2 regions of the Shewanella sp. HL-SH8 genome follow, and region 2 is predicted to be linked to the other one. Evidence: predicted binding sites of a transcription regulator. Region 2 holds the regulator's gene; the other holds the start of a gene.
The links. The regulator MetJ, encoded in region 2, represses methionine synthesis genes. The targets are predictions, from matches to a motif close to TAGACGTCTAGACGTCTA.
Positions count from the first base shown of each region.

Region 1 (10,594 bases), 1.7 Mb from region 2:
AATGCGCCAACTCACCAAACACACTGTCGGCGGCAGCAAAAAATAATGGCCCATTAATTTTAAACACTTTCCAGCGTGGCGGTAACTCAACATGCACGTGCTTTTTCTGCTCGCTAATGTCTTGCACCTTGGTCATGTCGGCCACTTGTTTCATGAATAATAACGACGCCAAAATGATCCCAGCACTGATCGCAATCACCATGTCAAAAAATATGGTCAGTAACAAGCACACCAACAACACCAGTACTTCGCTGGCAGGGGCTTTTTTAACAAGATGGACAATCTTAGGCGCTTCGCTCATGTTCCATGCCACCATGATAAGCAGCGCCGACATACCCGCCATGGGGATATAAGCTAAAACAGTACTGAGCGATAATAAAGACACTAATACCACCAGCGCATGGATCATCGCCGCGATTGGGCTTACCGCACCCGACTTATAGTTAGCCGCCGAACGTGCGATGGCAGCGGTTGCGGTAATACCGCCAAAAAATGGCGCGATAATATTACCGATACCTTGGCCAAGTAATTCGCTATTGGCGCTGTGTTTTTTACCGGACATGCCGTCTAACACCACTGCACACAGTAACGATTCAATGGCGCCTAACATGGCAATCGCAAAGGCGGCAGACAATAGGTCACTGGCTAATTGTCAAGTGAGTACCAATGGCACTTCACCCGTTTGCGCGCGAAGCCAAGGCCATTCAAAATCGGGCAACATAGAGGGAATACCTGCACCGATAGAGCCATCGGCTAGGGTGAAACTGAACGTAGAACCAATGGTCGCCACATGAAAACCAAGTTGATTTAGTACCAGCGCCACTATACTCGCCACAACCACAGCAGGCAGATGTGCTGGCACAGCCAACTTGAGTTTTGGCCACAAAATAAACACCACTAAGGTGCTTAATCCCACCAGCAATGTTGGCCCAGAAAACCCAGGAATTTCTTGAACTAAGGTAGCTACTTTACCGACAAAACTTTCTGGCATCTCGGTAATAGTTAGACCAAAAAAGTCCTTAACTTGTAGCACTGCAATCACCACAGCAATACCACCCGTAAACCCTAAGGTGACTGATTCGGGAATATATTGGATAAAACGGCCTAAGCGAAACAATGCCATGATAATCAACATTAGTCCGGATAACAGGCTGGCCAGCAATAAACCAGACAGACCATATTGATGCACTATGGGATAGAGGATCACCACAAACGCGGCGGTAGGGCCAGACACGCTATAACGTGAGCCACCGGTGAGCGGAATAACAAACCCAGCAATAATGGCAGTATACAACCCGTATTGCGGTGCGACACCAATGGCAATCGCAAGCGCCATTGCTAATGGAATAGCAATAATGCCTACGGTTAAGCCGGCTAATAAATCTTTAGTGAATGTATTGGCATTATAGGGAGCGTCTTTTAAAGACTCTCGCAGTGCATGCCCGATACGAAGAGAAAATAAATGTGTTCGGTATTTCATTGCGGCGATCCCATAACCTGGTACGGCGTCAAGATACCCCTCATTATAGACCGATCACCTTACAGTACAATCGAATTAAATTATCACCTGATGATAACCTTATTATAGTAAGGTGATAATGGATGGTAACTCGAGTAGATCTGGTACCAATGTGGTTAATTTACCGTGTAAATACTCTCTGAATTATCTAACCTTTTCCTGGGTGAATTCACTATCATTATAATGAGCAGAGCTGTCAGCTTTACTGACTAAACAAAAAAAGCCGACATGATGTCGGCCTTTTATTTTATCTTCACAACAAGCTTAACGCTTACGCGTTACCCTTCACTTTCATGTTCAATTCTTTGGCAAAATCTAGCATGCGTGTCAGTGGAATTAATGCTTTTATGCGTAGTTCATCATCGACAAAAATCTCGTGGTCTGTTTTATCCATATCAGATAACGAGGCTTCAATGGCTTGCAGACCATTCATCGCCATCCATGGGCAATGGGCACAGCTTTTACAGGTTGCGCCGTTGCCGCCAGTTGGGGCTTCAAGTAATATTTTACCGGGAGCCGCTTGTTGCATTTTATAGAAAATACCGCGATCGGTTGCGACAATAAACTTATCATTTGGCATGGTTTGCGCGGCTTTAATCAACTGACTAGTGGAGCCTACTGCATCAGCAAGTTCAACTACACTTGCTGGTGACTCTGGATGAACCAGAATTGCAGCCGTTGGGTGCAGCTTTTTAAGTTCGCGTAATGCCTTAGCTTGAAACTCATCATGCACAATACAGTCGCCTTGCCATAACAGCATATCAGCACCAGTTTGTTTATTAATGTAAGCGCCTAGGTGACGATCCGGTGCCCAAATAATTTTTTTATCTTGGCTATCTAAGTGCTCAACAATTTCTAATGCAATACTTGAGGTGACAACCCAATCTGCACGGGCTTTCACTGCCGCTGAGGTATTAGCATAAACCACCACTGTATGATCAGGATGCGCATCACAAAAAGTATTGAACTGCTCAATAGGACAACCTAAATCTAATGAACAGGTTGCTTCTAACGTTGGCATTAAAATGGTTTTTTCTGGGCTTAAAATTTTAGCGGTTTCACCCATAAATTTGACCCCTGCGACAATTAATGTTTTCGCAGGATGATCACGACCAAAACGAGCCATTTCTAATGAGTCAGATACACAACCACCGGTTTCTTCAGCCAAGGCTTGAATTTCAGGGTCGGTATAATAATGGGCAACGAGAACCGCATTGTGATCAATCAGTAATTGCTTAATGCGTGCCTTATAAGCAAGCTTCTCTGAAGCAGATAAGACTGCGGGTTTAGGCGGAAATGGATAATTAATCGTTTCGATTTGGGGTGCCGACAAGCTCATAACGGTTCCAATAGTGTGAATCTTGGGCGAATTATACGAAAACTCACCCTAAAACAAAAGGACGCATTACGCGTCCTTTATCAATTTAGCATTTATTCTGTATATGCTGACTAGCGCATAGCCATTAACATCTCTTGTGGCTGCTCTAAATAGTGCTTCCACAAGTTACAGAATCTCGCAATGGTGCCGCCATCAATCACACGGTGGTCGCCAGACCAACTGACTTGCATGATTTTACGCGCCTCAACTTCCCCTTTGGCATTAAAACGTGGCAATACTTGTAACTTACCTAATGCCACTATAGCGACTTCAGGTTTGTTAATAATAGGCGTTGCGACTGTGCCACCTAATGCACCTATATTTGAAATAGAAATTGTGCCTTCTTTCAAATCAGCAGGTGAGACTCGGCCACTTCTTGCATCTGTGGTCAAACGGGTGATTTCAGCAGCAATATCTAAAATAGATTTTAACTGTACGTCCTTGACGTTTGGTACCAACAAACCCACTTTTGAATCAACCGCCATCCCAATATTATGGCGAGACTTATAGGTTAACTCTGTGCAATCGGCATTGACTTGGCTATTCAAAATCGGGAACTGAGTTAAGGCTAAAGACATGGCTTTCATAAAGAAAGGCATCATGGTTAGCTTAACTTCATCAGTTGAATAGCGCTGCTTCATTGTTTCACGTAATGCGACCAGCTCAGTTAAATCAAACTCTTCACAATAGGTAAAATGAGGAATAGTCGATACAGATTCAACCATCATTCGCGCCATAATGGCTTTAACGCCTTTAATTGGCTCGACACGATCTGCTGTATTAATAGTTGCTGTATTAACAGAGCTAGAAACTGTCGCTGAAGGTGCTGATGTCAAAGCGTTAACCGCTGGCACTGGCGCAGACTTAACAACTCCGCCTTGTTGATGACGTTCTACATCTTCTTTGTATACACGGCCATGCTTACCTGAGCCTGACACATCGGCAATGTTAATGTCTAAGCTACGCGCTAAACGACGTACAGCGGGACTGGCTAATGCTTTACCTTGACTAACGGGTTCAATAGAAACGCTTTGGTTTGCATTCAACGCTTGATGAGTATTTTGTTGAGCAGGTTCACTACTAGAAACCGCGCTAACAAACTCACTTTCCACTTCAATGGCAAACAAAGGTGAATGCACTTTAGCTAACTGACCTTTACGGTAATAATGCTTCACAATTTTACCGGCTTTCATTGCTGGTATTTGCACTAGCGCTTTATCTGTCATCACATCAGCAATGGGTTGATCTTCAACAACCATTTCACCTTCTGCAACTAACCAATCAACTAATTCACATTCAACAATGCCTTCACCAATATCAGGCAATAAAAAGTCTTCAATTGTTGTGCCTGATGCATTTGCACTTGAAACAATATTGGTTGTTGTTTCTTGCAGTAAAGGTGCAGCTTCAACTGTGTCTATATCTGTATCATCAGCTAATCTGACTGAATATAAAGGCGCGTGTACTATCGCTATCTCGCCTTTGGCATAGTACAGCTTAGTGATCACCCCAGCGTTAGGAGCCGGTATTTGCACTAACGCTTTGTCAGTCATCACATCAGCTATCGGTTGGTCTTCTACTACTGTGTCACCTTCGGCAACTAACCAATCCACCAACTCGCATTCAACAACGCCTTCACCAATGTCGGGTAAAATAAAATCTTTAATCATGCCCACTCCTAAAATGCCATTGTGGTTTTGATGGCTTCAAATGTTTTCAGCTCATCTGGCATATATTCTTTTTCATGAATAAGTGGATAAGGTGTATCTAAACCACAGACTCGATTGATCGGAGACTCTAAATGTAAGAAACATTCCTGTTGAATTGTCGCCGCGATTTCACCCGCAAAACCACCTGTCAATGGTGCTTCATGGTTTATAACTAAGCGGCCTGTTTTCTTAACCGACTTAGCCACAGTATCGATATCCCAAGGTGCTAAGGTACGTAAATCGATGATTTCGCATGAAATACCTTCTTTAGCCGCCATAGCGCAGGCTTTCTCAACGATTTCAACCTGAGCGCCCCAGGCTAAAACAGTCACATCTGTGCCCTGCTTAACCACGTCAGCTTTGCCAAGTTCGAAAATATAATCGCCTTCAGGCACTTCGCCGACCGATGCGCGATATAAACGCTTTGGCTCAAAGAAAATCACTGGATTTGGATCGCGGATTGAGGCTAACAATAATCCTTTAGCTTGCTCAGGATTACGCGGTATAACCACTTTTAATCCCGGAGTTTGGGTAAAGTACGCTTCTGGAGACTGGGAGTGATAATGACCACCCGCAATACCACCACCATAAGGGGTGCGGAAGGTTAATCCACCCACATTAAACTCATTACCACTGCGATAACGGAATTTAGCCGTTTCATTGACGATTTGATCGAACGCTGGAAAAATATAATCTGCAAACTGGATCTCAGCTACCGCGGTCATGCCGTGTGCAGCTAAACCGTTAGCAAAACCCGCAATACCTTGTTCGGTTAGTGGTGTATTAAAGCAGCGATCACGACCAAACTGCTCTTGTAATCCAGAAGTTGCTCGAAAAACACCACCGAAGTGGCCAACATCTTCCCCAAAAACTACCATGCGCTCATCGGCTTTCATGGCAATTGATAACGCCTCATTGATGGCGTGTAACATATTCATTTGAGCCACGGCTTATAGTCTCCCTGCACTTTTTGGATAGGCTTTAGGATATTTATTGATGTGTTCTTTCAACTCTTTAAGCTGCTTTTTCAGCACTGCAGTTGGTTGTTCTAACACATCTTCAATAATTTCATCTAATCGAGGTACAGGTATCTTCTCGGCGACTTTCACCGCAGCAAGCACTTCTTCACGGTATTTTTCGTGAGCTTTACTGTCATCAGCTTCGTTAATCCAACCTTTATTGATTAACCATAGCTTGAAGCGTTTTACCGGGTCATGTTGTTGCCATTTTGCTTCTTCATCTTTAGAGCGATATCCCGATGGATCATCTGATGATGAATGCGCACCAAGACGATACGTCATGGCTTCAATTAATACTGGTGCATTGTGCTCTAATGCATAAGCACGCGCTTGCTGTGTTGCAGCCAGTACAGCCAACATATCATTACCATCAACACGAATAGTATGCATGCCATAACCCACACCGCGACTGGCAATACCGTTACCCGCGAATTGCTCTTCTGTTGGGGTTGAAATAGCATAGCCATTGTTACGGCAGAAAAAGATGACTGGGGCTTTTAACACCGCGGCCATATTTAAGCCTGCATGGAAGTCACCTTCTGATGCTGCACCTTCGCCAAAATAACAAATAGTGACATTACGCTCGCCTTTTAGCTTTTGCGCATATGCAACGCCAGTAGCTTGCGGTATTTGAGTGGCTAAAGGAGATGAAATAGTATGGTAATTAAGCGCTTTACTACCATAATGGATTGGCATTTGACGGCCTTTACCCAAATCTTTTTCATTACTGAACATCTGATTCATAAATTGTTCAGTGGTAAAACCACGATAACGCAGTGCAGCATGCTCACGGTACTGAGCTAAAATCACATCACCTTGGTCTAACGCAGCAACACTACCAATAATGGCCGCCTCTTCACCGGTACAGGTCATATAAAAGCTAATACGCCCCTGGCGCTGTGCACCTAACATACGTTCATCTAAAACTCGGGTAAATATGCAAGTGTCATAGATTTTCGCCGCTAAATCTTGATCGATAACGGGTAACACTGCGTTTTCGTAAGTGGTGCCATCTGCCTGTAAAACACGCAAAATGGGAATGTGCAATGACGCCTTGTCGAGAAAGCTGACACGATGCACTGTTTCGTTGCTCAGTGGTGCGTTGCTCATAATGTGCTCTTGTTCTTGTGAGATGCTACCTCAAGAGTAGCAGTCTAATTATAGTTTGCCGACAAACATTACGTTAACGTAAACTTCCATACAATAGTTTAGCCAGGCCATTAATGAATTCTTAGTCTGTTAAATTGTATAATTTGCTTTACGCTAACTCAGTAGCCTACTGTACATCTTCATTTGGTGCAGGTACTAGGCACAATACGGTTCGTTGACCTATAGGTACTTTAGCATTAGGAAACACTATCGCCTCGACTTCTTGTTGCACTTTTATCTCAGTGCCTGCCTCTGTTGCAAGGATTTCACCTTGGTTAAATTGGCTAAAATTGGGTGCATCATTAGCAAAGCTGAAAGCAAAATCGTCAGCACTTTTATTAATTGAACGCGATACTTTGTATAAATTCAATGATGCTGAATTATAGTCTGGCAACTTGACCACATCTTGGGTAATTAACGCCGTTAACATTTTGTGGGTATCTTCAAAACGAGTCATATCGTTTTCGCCAAATGGCATCACTTTACCCAACTCAACCGTAAACGCTTCGGCCTTGAAGTGCTCAGAAGAGTAATAGCTGAATGTGGTTGTGGGCTCATGGTGAAACAATATGGTGTCAACGCCACATGCAGCTAGAAACATCATTTGCTCACCACTAAAGGCTCGACCTGGACGGTAAGGATAAATAGCAAACTTTTCATGTTTTGATGGACGTATCGCGGTATGTAAATCGTAATGAATACGCTGACTACCTGATACGCCATTATTGAAAAAGTCGGCCACATACTTTTCTAAAGCTTTGGCACGAATACGCTCAGCATTAACTAACCCCTGTCCTTTTGAATGGGCACCGCTAAATAAACGGTTCATATTCTCTTCTAGAAAACGGGTTTTATTGAGTATTGCCGAAGGATTGCCAATTAAAAACAATAGTCGATGTTGAGTAATAATAGTTTCACTCAATAACGACTTAATCAGTTGATTACAAATCTCAATCGGGGCGGTTTCATTACCATGCACAGCACACGACAGTACAATATCTTTTTTAGCAGTGGCAGTTGCAGTTAACGGGGTAAATACAATCACACCGGTATCAAGGATATCAACCTGAGTGTGGTCCCCTAAATGAAAATGGTACTGCTGTGGTAGTGAGAGCGGGCTTGCTAAAGTAAAAGCTAGAAAATCTCTGGTATCCATAAGCGGTAAAGTCAATTTAAGCTCCTTGTTGTTTTTATTATGCAAATCTGGACAGTTTGCTTGTATTTCCTACGTCTAATTCTACCACAAGCCAAACAAAATGAAATTGATCGCCACTAAACTGCAGTTAAAGACGAATCAATGCTTGCAATAATGGTTAAACTTGAACACAATTATAGCCATCTAGACTTCTGTTAAAACTTTTGTAAGGGTGTGTCATGGCGTTAGCAACTTTTGGTGCGGGTTGTTTTTGGGGTGTTGAATACTTTTTTCGTGAAATTAACGGCGTAAGTAATGCTACCTGTGGGTATATGGGCGGAAAAGATACTGCAACAACCTATAAAGAAGTTAAAACTGGCTCAACCGGTCATGCTGAAGTCGTTCAAGTTGAATTCGATCCTGCTGTGGTGAGCTATGATGATTTGTTAACTGTTTTTTGGCAAAATCACAACCCGACACAACTGAATATGCAAGGTGGTGATATCGGTAACCAATATCGCAGTACTATTTTCTTCCATGATAAGCAGCAAAAAGCTGAGGCTGAAGCGTCTAAGTTGGCCTTTGCACGTAGTGGCCGTTGGGGACAACGCCATATAGTAACTGAAATAGTGCCTTTACAAACATTTCATATCGCTGAAGATTATCATCAAAATTATTTAGAAAAAAATAATCTGCCTTCGTGTCATATCGCATATTAATGACCTGACAATATCAAGGTGTCTGTTGATTAATACATCACTGACACCATTTATTGACAGATTAGATTGCCTCAATCGATTATCAATCATAACCGCACCCTTTACCCGCTTTGCTAAATTCCCTACAATCCTGCCTAATTGCATTTTTATTGATTGCACTTTTTTTATTGCGCAATGTATCGTATCTAATCGGAGAATTAACATGAGTGAAGCTCGTCATAGTAACCTATTGATTTTAGGTTCAGGCCCAGCGGGTTATACCGCTGCAGTATATGCAGCGCGTGCCAACCTAAAACCTGTCATGATCACAGGTATGCAACAAGGTGGTCAATTAACCACGACAACTGAAGTTGAAAACTGGCCAGGCGATGCTGATGACTTAACCGGTCCTGCACTAATGGAACGTATGCAAAAGCATGCTGAAAAGTTTGATACTGAAATTCTTTTCGATCACATCAACGAAGTGACTTTAACTGAACGTCCATTTCGCTTGAAAGGCGACAATGGCGAATACACCTGTGACGCATTAATTATTGCCACCGGTGCATCAGCTAAATATCTAGGCTTACCATCAGAAGAAGCCTTTATGGGCCGTGGCGTATCAGCTTGTGCTACCTGTGACGGTTTTTTCTATCGCAACCAGAAAGTTGCTGTAGTAGGTGGTGGTAATACTGCGGTTGAAGAAGCGCTGTATTTAAGTAATATCGCCTCAGAAGTTCACCTTATTCACCGTCCGTGACAGCTTCCGCTCTGAAAAAATCTTAATTAATCGTTTAATGGATAAAGTGGCTAACGGCAATATCATTCTCCACTTAGATGAAACTCTAGAAGAAGTGGTTGGTGACAACATGGGTGTAACCGGCCTGAAGAAAAAAAGTACCAAAGACGGTTCAATCACTGACTTAGAAGTCGCTGGCGTATTTATTGCCATTGGTCATAGTCCTAATACTGGTATTTTTGCCGGTCAATTAGAAATGAATCACGGTTACTTACAAGTGAACAGTGGTTTACAGGGTAATGCGACCCAAACCAGTATTGAAGGTATTTATGCCTGTGGTGATGTGATGGACCAACATTATCGTCAAGCTATTACTTCTGCTGGTACAGGCTGTATGGCTGCATTAGATGCAGAACGCTACCTAGACGCACTTAAGTAATCATTTCTGTTCGCTTTGATCCTTGGATTGAAGGGCACAATTAAAAATGCCAATCGCAAGATTGGCATTTTTGTATGTAGATCTTTGTCAGTGAGGATAATAATCTTACGTTCGCTGAGGTACTACATCACGGCTATTTGTTAAGCGAAAGACGATAAAAAACCACTTGCTGATTGTCAGGAACATCAGGATGAGCTTGTTTTTTAACAAAGGTCATGCCCAACTTTTTCATAATATTAATTGAACCAGTATTATCTTCATCGGCTATCGCACTCAATGAAGTGACTTCGGTATGATTCGAAACAAGATCGGCAACGGCCTTGGCCGCCTCAGTGGCGATCCCCTTTCCCCAGGTGGATTGCTTAAAACGCCAGCCGAGCTCAATGTCATGTAAATGAGGATTATCAGTAAAAAAGAACATCGGCCTCACTAAAATCCAACCTAAAAACTGCCCAGCCGGCTCTTCTGTAACTCTGTTGCTCTCAGTAGTAACAAATGCGGCTTTAGCAATAACCTTCCATAAACCATATCCTTTTAGGGGATTATGATAGCGGCGTAGTCTGGGCATAAAGCGTTGTTCAATGTCTTCCATGGTTGTTTTACGCCCACCATTAATGTAACGCATCACGGCTTCATCTTGATCAAGCTCAAACAGTAAGTCTTGTTCATTTAAAGACATTTGTATCAAGCTCAGACGCGCAGTTTCAATAACAGTAGGTACCGATTCGGCGGTGATAGGCTGACAAGCGTGATCATTTTCCATTAATATCTCGTATTTATTCGCTTATTGACACACAAGTTTACACATT
Region 1 covers NZ_CP195039.1:2,382,931-2,393,524, reverse strand. Annotated here, with positions in the region: partial or broken gene dauA (C4-dicarboxylic acid transporter DauA) at 1-1,480, opposite strand, end outside; gene nadA (quinolinate synthase NadA) at 1,791-2,858, opposite strand; gene ACRWQN_RS10525 (dihydrolipoyllysine-residue acetyltransferase) at 2,969-4,567, opposite strand; gene ACRWQN_RS10520 (alpha-ketoacid dehydrogenase subunit beta) at 4,576-5,553, opposite strand; gene ACRWQN_RS10515 (thiamine pyrophosphate-dependent dehydrogenase E1 component subunit alpha) at 5,557-6,735, opposite strand; gene astE (succinylglutamate desuccinylase) at 6,902-7,945, opposite strand; gene msrA (peptide-methionine (S)-S-oxide reductase MsrA) at 8,149-8,628, shown strand; partial or broken gene trxB (thioredoxin-disulfide reductase) at 8,831-9,785, shown strand; gene ACRWQN_RS10495 (GNAT family N-acetyltransferase) at 9,919-10,548, opposite strand.
Region 1: a site for MetJ is predicted at 8,107-8,124, ahead of msrA (peptide-methionine (S)-S-oxide reductase MsrA). Genes of this name have one in related genera too.

Region 2 (10,594 bases):
ATTAATCAGCTTTGTTGAACGCTTACCTTTGATTACCTTGTTTAAAGTATTTTTCGAGCGCTTTCTTGAACCAAAACACCTTGCAACGTATGATGCGTTTTTTTTCAGCAGGCCCTAAGATGCGTCATTTAACCACTCGTTATCATCCTGAAACGCCGGCAGCATTTATTGATAATAATTCGTCCACTATGCTGACACGTTTGGCTGCCCGTGCCATTGTGCTTCGTGGCAACCATATTTTGATGTTGTACACCCAGCGTTATCATGACTATTCACTGCCGGGCGGCGGGGTCGATGCGGGTGAGGACATAGTGCAAGGTTTAGTGCGTGAGCTGCGGGAAGAAACCGGTGCTAATGTCACTGGTGACATCATTCCATTTGGTTTGTATCAAGAATACCGTCCATGGCGACGTAACGGTTTTGAATCGGTCAAGATGCTGTCTTACTGTTATGTATGTCAAATTGAAGATGAATTGGGTGACACCCAGTTTGAAGCACACGAGATCAGTAATGGTATGACCCCGGTGTGGATTGATATTGATACCGCGATTTCCCATAATCTGGAAACTATTGCTAGCAGTGACAAGAAAGGCTTATCGATAGAAAGAGAAACCTTTTTACTGCAGTTGATTAAAGCAGAGTTATTGAACTAAGCCGTAGGCGACTTTTAAACTTTCGGCGACTTTATGGTCAAAGTCGCGGTCAATGACACGTGCAATAACATTCACTCAATGTCTGCTATTCCATTTTCCTGTGACACGATTGAAGTTCAAGATAGGCAGTTAAATACGTACCTTGATAACCACTTTACGGACTTTTTGCGGCGTAGCAAACGTGCCTGGCATGTGCATATCACCAGGAAAGAAAATAGCAAACATACCGGTTTTTAAGGCAATAAATGCCGCATCTTGTTTATTTGATTCGAAGTCAAACTCGGCATAATCATGTTTGTCATAATACGGCTTAGACGGTGTTTGATCCGCTAACGGTAAATAACCAAACTCTTCTGCACCACTGACCACATATTGGACATCAATATATTGCTGATGTACTTCAAATGGCTCAATTTCTCTTGGTTTGGTTTCATAATCATTGACGATAACAAACAGGTTTTTACCGTCTAGTTCATAGTTACCAACAGCTTTGGCGGTAAAATCTGTTTCAGCTAAGTGTGCTAATGCCAAGGCTAAACGTGGATGCAGTTTTGTATATAGATGGCGATTTGCTAAAGTGTCAACAATCATAAGAGTTCCAATGAATAATTCAGCAGTGAAAGTGTCATAGTATGGCAATAATATCACTGTTTTAACTCTTCAAGTATTAGAGGATCAACATTTGTCAGCATTACGGCTTATTGCAGGTGAAACGGCTTTTAAACAGATAGAAGCGCAAGGTTTACAGCAAGGTATGTTTACCCAGCTATTAGCGGCTTCAGGTGGTCCTAAGTGGATTGGTATTGCAGGGTTAGACAAGTATATTTTTGGTGAGTTTTTTAAGGACCGTCAAGATCCGTTATATATGCTGGGAGCCTCTTCCGGTGCATGGCGTTTAGCATGTTTAGGACAAGACAACCCTTTAGCAGCCTATGAGCGATTAGAACATTTTTATATCACTCAGCGTTATGACGATGTGCCCACCAGAGAGCAAGTCACTCAACAAGTGCAGGGTGTGGTTGATGGTATTTTAGGCGATAAAGCGGGGACGGATATTATTGCTAACCCGATATTTCGGGATCATATTATTGCCTGTCGAGCCCGTCATGTGAATAGCAGCCAGTCTAAGGTGGGCATTGCCATTGGTTTGGCCTTAGCTGCGGCCAGTAATAGCGTTAACCGTAAAAGTATTGCATGGCATTTTGAACGTATTTTACTGAGCCATAAAGATGCCGCATCTCCGTTTGGGCGCTTAAAAGACCTACCAACCAAGCAAATGGCACTGACTGAAAATAATATTCGCCAGGCACTGCTCGCCACCGGTTCAATTCCATTATTACTTGATCCAGTGCGCGACATTGATGGTCTGCCAAAAGGTAAGTATTACGATGGTGGCATTACCGATTATCATTTTGATTTACCCCTACCCAAAGAAAGTGGCTTAACCTTATATCCACATTTTTACCCGCATATGAGCCCAGGTTGGTTTGATAAGTCACTGATATGGCGTAAGGCCCGCAGTAATTATCACAACGCGCTCATTCTGGCGCCATCGGCTGAATTTATTGCCTCGCTACCCTATGGCAAAATTCCAGATCGTGAAGATTTTAAGCATCTTGATACCCAATCTCGGATTGATTATTGGCAAACAAGTATTAAACAGAGCCAAAAGTTAGCTGATGAGTTAGCAACTATTGTGGCCAATGGTACCGTAATGGATCATCTTGAGGCTTGGTAAATTACTGGTATTGTGGAACAAAGTAAGTTGCATTTTCAGTCGTACATTAGCATTAATTTATCTTAATTTACTGTTGGTTTTTTCATCGTTGACTACACTGATATGGAGCAGCATCTTATTGATGCTCGCTTTTTTGGTGCTTCACCTTGATGGTGTTGGAGGCGAAAATGCAAACACGTGAAATGGCTTTACTGATACAAGATGCGGTGTTGTTGCCAAATGGCCGGCTCGAGTTTAGGGTTGCTTTTCCTGCTGAATTGGCGCTGGTGGCATCAGTGCTTAAAGGTGAATACGGTTTAGCCATGGCAGCGCTAAAGGCTAAAAGTGAACTGCCCTGTTATCGCAGTATTACCGAGTGTGAAATTATCGACTTTCACCAACTAGAAGATAAGTCGCTGAGTATTGTGTTAGAAGGTAAGCAACGCTTAAAAGTATTATCGGCAGCTAAACAGCACAATGGCGTATGGATAGCACGGACTCTACCTTGTCAGAATTGGCGCCATGAGCCGATAGTGGGTAAGTTTGAAATTATCAGTGCAGCGCTTGAACAGTTTTATGAAGTTAACCCTGATTTACTTGGTTTGTATTCACAAATTCATTTAGAAGACGCCACTTGGGTAAGCCAGCGTTGGTTAGAGGTTTTGCCCATGTATAGTCGTGATAAGTTACGTTTGGTAGATCAGCCCAATTGTCACAAAACCATGGACTTTGTCCTGCAATTACTAAAATCCCATGTTGATGTATAACCTGATAATATAAGGGTATCTATTCGGTACCCTGATAATTTTATGTCGAAATCTACTCACGAGTCACTTTTAGTTACTGGCGCTATCGCGGCGCAGCCATCCTATGTTGTCTTACCTCGCACGAGTGAATCCTCTACAGTTTATCCAACAGTGTTGGCTTTTTTAATTGATAAGTTTCCACAAATATCACCCTCAGCGTGGGATCAACGGATTAAAGAGGGCAAAGTACATTGGCAAGATGGCCAATTAATTGATTGCCAAAGTGAATATGCCGCAACCAAACGGGTTTATTATTATCGTGAAGTTGCAGTTGAAAAAAAAGTGCCTTTTACCGAGCAAATTCTTTATCAAGATTCCCATAAAATCATTGTCTATAAACCGCATTTTTTACCGGTTACCCCTGGTGGTAATTATGTGAATGAATGCTTAGTACACCGTTTACGTATTCGCACTGGAATAGACACAATAGCCCCAGCTCATCGGCTTGATAAAGACACCGCTGGCGTGATGTTGATGACGGTAAATCCTGAGACTCGACATGCTTATCATCAACTTTTTCTCGATGATAAAATTAAAAAAACCTATCAAGCAGTGGCCGAGTTACCACAAGACTTCGCCTTAAATCAGATGATGTTGCCATATCATTGGACCATTAAGAATCGGCTAGAACGTGGAATACCTAGTTTTACCATGCAGATTGTTGACGGGCCTAGTAATAGTCATTCTGAGATTACATTACTCAAAATTAACAATAACCTAGGACTTTTTGAACTGGAACCCGTTACCGGTAAAACCCACCAATTACGGGTACACATGCAGAGTTTAGGCATGCCTTTATTACATGACCGCTTTTATCCCACACTGCAGGCTAAAGGCGAAGATGATTTTGACAAACCTTTACAGTTATTAGCGCAGCGTTTGCAGTTTGTTGACCCAATCACTCATGAAGTTAATGATTGGTGCTGTGAAGGACTCACTATGTGATTTAAGCTATGTTAACAAAGGCTTTTAAAGGCTACCTAATGACTTTATCGTTAACAGTAATGCACTCAGCGTACACAAAATTAACGTTGCTTTGCGGGTTTTATCTTTATCGACTCGCCCAACAATTCGTCCTGCAATGATGTACCCTGCAATGACGGATGGTAGCAGTAACAAGGATAACCAAAGGTGTTTTACTTCAACCAAACCGACTATAGCTAAAATAGCGAGTGCGATCATCGAGCTGAAGATAAAAAAGGCTGATAGTGCCGCCCTAAATTGGCTGGCATCTTTTCCGGCCAGCAAAATAGCCATTGGCGGTCCACCAATGGCGGCAATGTTGCCAAAAATACCTGAGACAATACCCGCAATAAATAAGGTTATCCGATTCACAGGTGCGGATAATTTAAAAATACTTAATAAAACCGCTGTAAATACAATAGCAGCAATGGCTAGTCCTAATATTGGTTGAGGGGCGAGCAATAGTAAGCTTGCGCCCAAAAAACCACCCGGAACTCTGCCAAGTAACGCATATTGCAATCCATTAAATTCTAAATGGCTACGCTCTCTGAATAAGGTCATTAGTGAAATTGCAAACCCCATCACAATCACTGGAACGGGCACTAACTGTGGGTCGATAATATACAGTAAGGGACTGGCGACTACGGCTAAACCGAAACCGATTAAGCTTTGGGTTAATGCGCCACAAAAAATAATAACTGAGGCGAGTAATAACGTGGTGGGATCAATGAATGGCATGCAATGACTCTTAGTAACTAACGTTTTTCAACACAAGTATTTGTATATTGATTGATATCAATTGTTTGATCGTGTCTAAAAACAAAATTCCATCAAGATAACTACCCTGACTAAGCAGGATATTCATCTTGATGGAATGAATAGCAGATGTGAAATGACTTAAAAGTGATTAATTACTCTAAATCTTCCCATTCAATACCCATTTGGTCCATCAATGCTTTCGCTTCACGCGGAATGCTGTCAGGCTCATCTTTTGATAAGTCATGATCATCGGGCAATGGTTGACCCGTGTAAGCATGTAAAAAAGCTTCGCAAAGTAATTCACTATTTGTCGCGTGACGTAAATTATTTACCTGGCGACGAGTGCGCTCATCGGTCAGTACTTTCAATACTTTTAACGGAATTGAAACTGTGATTTTTTTTACTTGTTCATTCTTCTTGCCGTGTTCGGCATATGGGCTAATATAGTCGCCATTCCACTCAGTCATTAACTCACCCTTTACTTTAAATACGGTGCAGATTTTAAACCCTTAAAGTTTCTAGTCAAATTATTGCTGTGTTTTAGTGCACATTGCAAATAGATTTCTTTATGTTTAGACGTCTAAACGTCTATTTTTGTTGACCTGAGCTGCTCAGTTAGGTAAATTTAGCCATCTAGACATCTCTTTGTGTGTTCGTAATGTTAGGAATCAATCATGACCAAGTCTTGTAAACAACATAGCAATGCTACTGTCGCAGTCCGACAGGGGATTGAAAGTGACACACAACATGGTGCAGTTGTCCCGCCAATTTATTTATCGACCAATTATTCTTTTGATGGCCATAAAAATCCGCGTGAGTTTGATTACAGCCGTTCAGGCAATCCAACACGTTGTATTTTAGGCGAAGCCTTAGCCAAATTAGAGCAAGGGGCTACCGGAGTGATAACCTGTACTGGCATGGCTGCCATTACGCTAGTGACCTATTTATTAGGCCCAGACGATTTATTGGTTGTGCCACATGATTGCTATGGAGGTAGTTACCGTTTATTTACTAACCTGGCCAAAAAAGGTCAGTTTAAATTGGCCATCGTTGATCAAACCAACGCGGCAGCATTAGCAGAAGCCATTGCCAAAAAACCCAAAATGGTGTGGTTAGAAACGCCGTCTAATCCATTACTGCGTGTGGTCGACATTGCCGCCATTGCTACTGCAGCAAAAGAAGTTGGCGCATTGGTTACCGTGGATAACACCTTTTTATCACCTATTTTGCAGCAGCCTTTAAATTTAGGGGCTGATATCGTTATCCATTCCACGACCAAATATATCAATGGTCACAGTGATGTGGTTGGCGGCGCTGTTGTAGCTAAAGATCCAGACATCGGCGAGTTACTGCATTGGTGGTCAAACACCTTAGGCTTAACGGGATCAGCGTTTGACAGTTACCTTACTCTGCGTGGTATTCGTACTTTAGCAGTGCGAATTCGTGAACATCAAGCCAATGCCAAACAGATAGTTGATGCGCTATGTCAAAGCCCTGTGGTGGCAAAAGTGTATTATCCAGGATTAACGGATCATCCTGGACATGAAATTGCGAAAAAACAGCAAAAAGGCTTTGGCGCTATGCTCAGTTTCGAGCTAAAAGGTGGCGAAGCAGAGGTTGTAGCATTCTTAGATGCGTTAACCTTGTTCAGTGTTGCTGAAAGTTTAGGCGGAGTGGAAAGTTTAATAGCCGTTCCTGCGACTATGACCCATAGAGCAATGGATGCCCAAGCCCGTTTTGAGGCTGGCGTTAAAGATACATTATTGAGACTATCTGTTGGTATTGAAGATGGTGAAGATTTAGTGGCAGATATTAAAGCCGCATTAGCTGCAGTCGCAGCGCTGTAGTTGTCGTTTAAGGAGTAATACATGGCGCGTGGTCATTTACATAAATTTGGTGGTTCAAGTCTTGCAGATGCGGATTGTTATCGCCGAGTCGCCCACATTTTACTGACCCATGGTCACAGCGATGACTTAATTGTTGTTTCAGCGGCAGGTAAAAGTACCAACTTTTTATATAAGCTGCTCAATTTGCGTGAAACCGGTCAGCTATGGCAAGAAGAGCTACAAGTATTAATCGGCTATCAGCAAACCTTAATCGAACAATTATTATCTAATGAGCAAGCACGTGATTTACGTGAGCGCTTGTCGACCGACAAGTCACAATTGATTAGCTTATTATCACTTGAACAGCGCAATGAATATCAAATTAGCCATGTGGTGAGTTTTGGTGAACGTTGGTCGGCAAGATTAATGGCGGCGTTATTACGTGAATCTGGTGTAGCGTCATCCCATGTAGACGCCTGTTCAATACTTGTCGCTGACGAAGGTGCTGTGCCTAATATTCGGGTAGAAGAGTCGCGAGCCAAAGTGCAGGCTTTATTAGCGGCTCATCCTAATGAGCGTTTAGTCATTACAGGGTTTATTTGTGCTAATAGTCAGGGTGAAACACTATTGCTTGGGCGAAATGGTTCTGATTTTAGCGCGACATTAATTGCCAGTTTGGCTGATATTGATCGGGTAACGATTTGGACCGATGTTGAAGGGGTATTTAATGCTGACCCGAATAAAATTAATGATGCCAAACTGCTAAAAAGCATGTCTTTGGCTGAAGCCGATCGATTAGCTAGACTGGGCTCTCCAGTATTGCATTCACGTACATTACAGCCTTTGTTCAATACCGAAGTGAGTTTAGCCGTACGCTCAAGCTATGCCTCTCACACTGATTTTACATTGATTGCCCCCCATAGTTCGTCAGCTAGTGCACCTGTGGTAACCAGTTTAAATGAAGTGGTGTTATTTAGTTTTAAAGCCGCCGCAGCGATAGATCCTTTGTTAACATTACTGACCGAAGCGGGCTTAACCCCATTGGCTTATTGGTCATTGGCGCAACATAAGTATGAATTAGCCTTTACATTAGAAAGGCAAAAGCAAGTGCAGTCTTTATTAGTGTCCCAAACTGCTGAGTTTGGTATTACGCAATTGCAGGCACAATGCGACTTGGGGCTAGTGGCTTTGGTCAGTGCCGATGCAGAATTGTATCGTAAAAGCTTTGCCCGTTTGCTAAGTCGTGATGCCAAACCTGTTTATCAAGACGGCTTAAGCCTAGTGACATTAGTGCCACAGGGGCAGGTTAGCTTACTGACTCAAAAAATACATCGCCGCTGTGCTGGCCCAAGAATGCGCATAGGCGTACTGTTGCTAGGTATAGGCAATATTGGTGAGGCGTGGATAGATTTATTTAAACGTGCTCGTTTTGGGCTAAATAAAGACTTAGAAGCCACAGTCGAATTAGTCGGTTTGGTGAGTTCTAAAAAGGCTTTTGTTGATAACGCTGGGGTTAATTTAGACAGCTGGCAGCAACAATATGAGCAACAAGGTACAGAATGGACCTATGACAGTTTGTTTGACCAATTAGAGCAACTGTCTTGCGATGAGATAGTCGCGCTTGATATCAGTGCCAGTGCCACCTTGACCTTACAATACCCACAATTGTTTGCTAAAGGTATTCATGTGGTCAGTGCTAATAAATTGGCGGGTTCAGGACCATTGCCTTTTTATCGAGAGCTAAAGCAGCAACTGTGTAATCGACGTTTATTTTGGCGCTATAACGCCAGTTGTGGTGCTGGGTTGCCTATTCAGCATGCGTTAAATGACTTACGTAATAGCGGTGACACGATTGAAGCGGTTGGCGGTATTTTTTCAGGTACTTTATGTTGGTTATTTGAAAACTATGATGGCAGTAAACCATTTTCTCAATTAGTGCTTGAGGCGAAAGAGCTGGGGATTACAGAACCTGATCCCCGTGATGATTTATCGGGTCGAGATATGCAACGAAAATTGCTTATTTTAGCGCGTGAAATTGGTTTAGCCATTGAGTTAGAAGACATTACTCTAAACTCATTAGTGCCTGAAGCATTGGCTAAATTAACATTAGCAGACTTTTTAAAGCGCATTAATGAGCTTGATGCTGAAATGCTGCAGCAATTTGTGGCCGCCGCAGAGCAAAATAAAGTGCTACGTTATGTGGCGGCATTAGATAAAGTGGGTGGTAAATTGAAAGCTGAAGTGGGCATTCAATGGGTAGACCGTAATCATCCCTATGCCAATTTAACGCCCGGCGACAATGTGTTTGTTATCCGCAGTGCATTTTATCAAGGTAATCCGCTGATTATACGTGGCCCAGGCGCGGGTAGAGAAGTCACCGCGGCAGCTGTTCAATCTGATCTAGTGCATATTTGTCGCGATTTATTGCAAGAATAATAACTTTGCTTTGACGACAACCCAGTTCAATTAAGCAAGACTCTTTTGAGTCTTGCTTTTTTTTCATCTTCAAATTGAACATTCTTCATCGTGGTTATACGTATTCAATGAATATTTATTCTTGACTTCATGGTCAGTTAAATTACTATATAGACATATAGACGTCTAAACGTCCATTATGAAGTCGCAGTAAAGTAATAGACAGTCATCATCCGAGTATTAAATCCATCGATGTTCGCATCGAAGCAGTTGAAGGAAATATAAAATGGCTTTTCATCACGCCCAGCACTCACAGTCGTTAAATCAGAGCCTATCTGAGTTAAGTGATATCAACGTGTCATTTGAATTTTTTCCACCTTCAACACCAGAAATGGAAACCATTCTGTGGAATTCTATTCGTCGTTTAGAACCATTAAACCCTAAATTTGTATCGGTAACCTACGGTGCTAATTCAGGCGTGCGCGACCGCACTCACAGTGTTATTGAGCGTATTCAAAGTGAAACTAATTTAATTGCAGCACCGCATTTAACCTTAGTGGATGCCAGCGATGAAGAGCTGATTGAACTTGCCAAACATTATTGGAATTCAGGCATTAAAGATATTGTCGCACTGCGTGGTGACTTACCCGATGGCAGCCCAAAGCCGACTCGTTTTGCTAATGATTTAGTGCGTTTACTTCGCTCAGTTGCTGATTTTGATATTTCGGTAGCGGCTTACCCAGAAGTGCATCCGGATGCGCGCAATGCTCAAGCTGATTTAATTCACCTAAAGAAGAAAATTGATGCCGGAGCAAACCGCGCAATTACTCAGTTTTTCTTTGATGTAGAGTCGTATCTTCGTTTTCGCGACCGCTGTGTTACAGCGGGTATTGATGTTGAAATCGTGCCAGGTATTTTACCGGTAACTAACTTTAAGCAAACTAAGCGTTTTGCGGATATGACTAATGTGGCTATTCCTGCATGGTTACACCGTCAGTTTGAAGGTTTAGATGATGACCCTGCCACGCGTCAATTAGTGGGTGCAAACGTGGCCATTGATACCGTAAAAGTATTAGCCCGTGAAGGGGTGAAAGACTTCCACTTTTATACTTTAAACCGTGCCGAATTGACTTATGCTATTTGCCATACCTTAGGCGTGCGCCCTAAGTAACTTCACTTGAGTTAATGACAGAATCGTTAAACTTATTAAGCCTTCGTTGTAATAGCAACGGAGGCTTATTAGTATTTAACCTCAGCGCAAAATTCAATTTTGCTGTAAGCAATTGAATATTATATTTTTAATATCGCTTATTCATCTCTTAACCCGAGTTGAGATGACTTATTAAAAATGGATGAAAAATAGTCGGTGTTAATAGGTTAAATAATCATCTATAGTTTGTCCGATGAATATAGATACGGACTTCTTAAGGGCGAGATGATGAATAAAATAATAAT
Region 2 covers NZ_CP195039.1:4,070,847-4,081,440, reverse strand. Annotated here, with positions in the region: gene ACRWQN_RS18120 (NUDIX hydrolase) at 120-653, shown strand; gene ACRWQN_RS18115 (YhcH/YjgK/YiaL family protein) at 783-1,244, opposite strand; gene ACRWQN_RS18110 (alpha/beta hydrolase) at 1,336-2,391, shown strand; gene ACRWQN_RS18105 (LON peptidase substrate-binding domain-containing protein) at 2,559-3,137, shown strand; gene ACRWQN_RS18100 (pseudouridine synthase) at 3,180-4,121, shown strand; gene ACRWQN_RS18095 (TSUP family transporter) at 4,146-4,877, opposite strand; gene metJ (met regulon transcriptional regulator MetJ) at 5,051-5,365, opposite strand; gene metB (cystathionine gamma-synthase) at 5,573-6,745, shown strand; gene ACRWQN_RS18080 (bifunctional aspartate kinase/homoserine dehydrogenase II) at 6,767-9,160, shown strand; gene metF (methylenetetrahydrofolate reductase) at 9,426-10,310, shown strand; gene ACRWQN_RS18070 (c-type cytochrome) at 10,578-10,594, shown strand, end outside.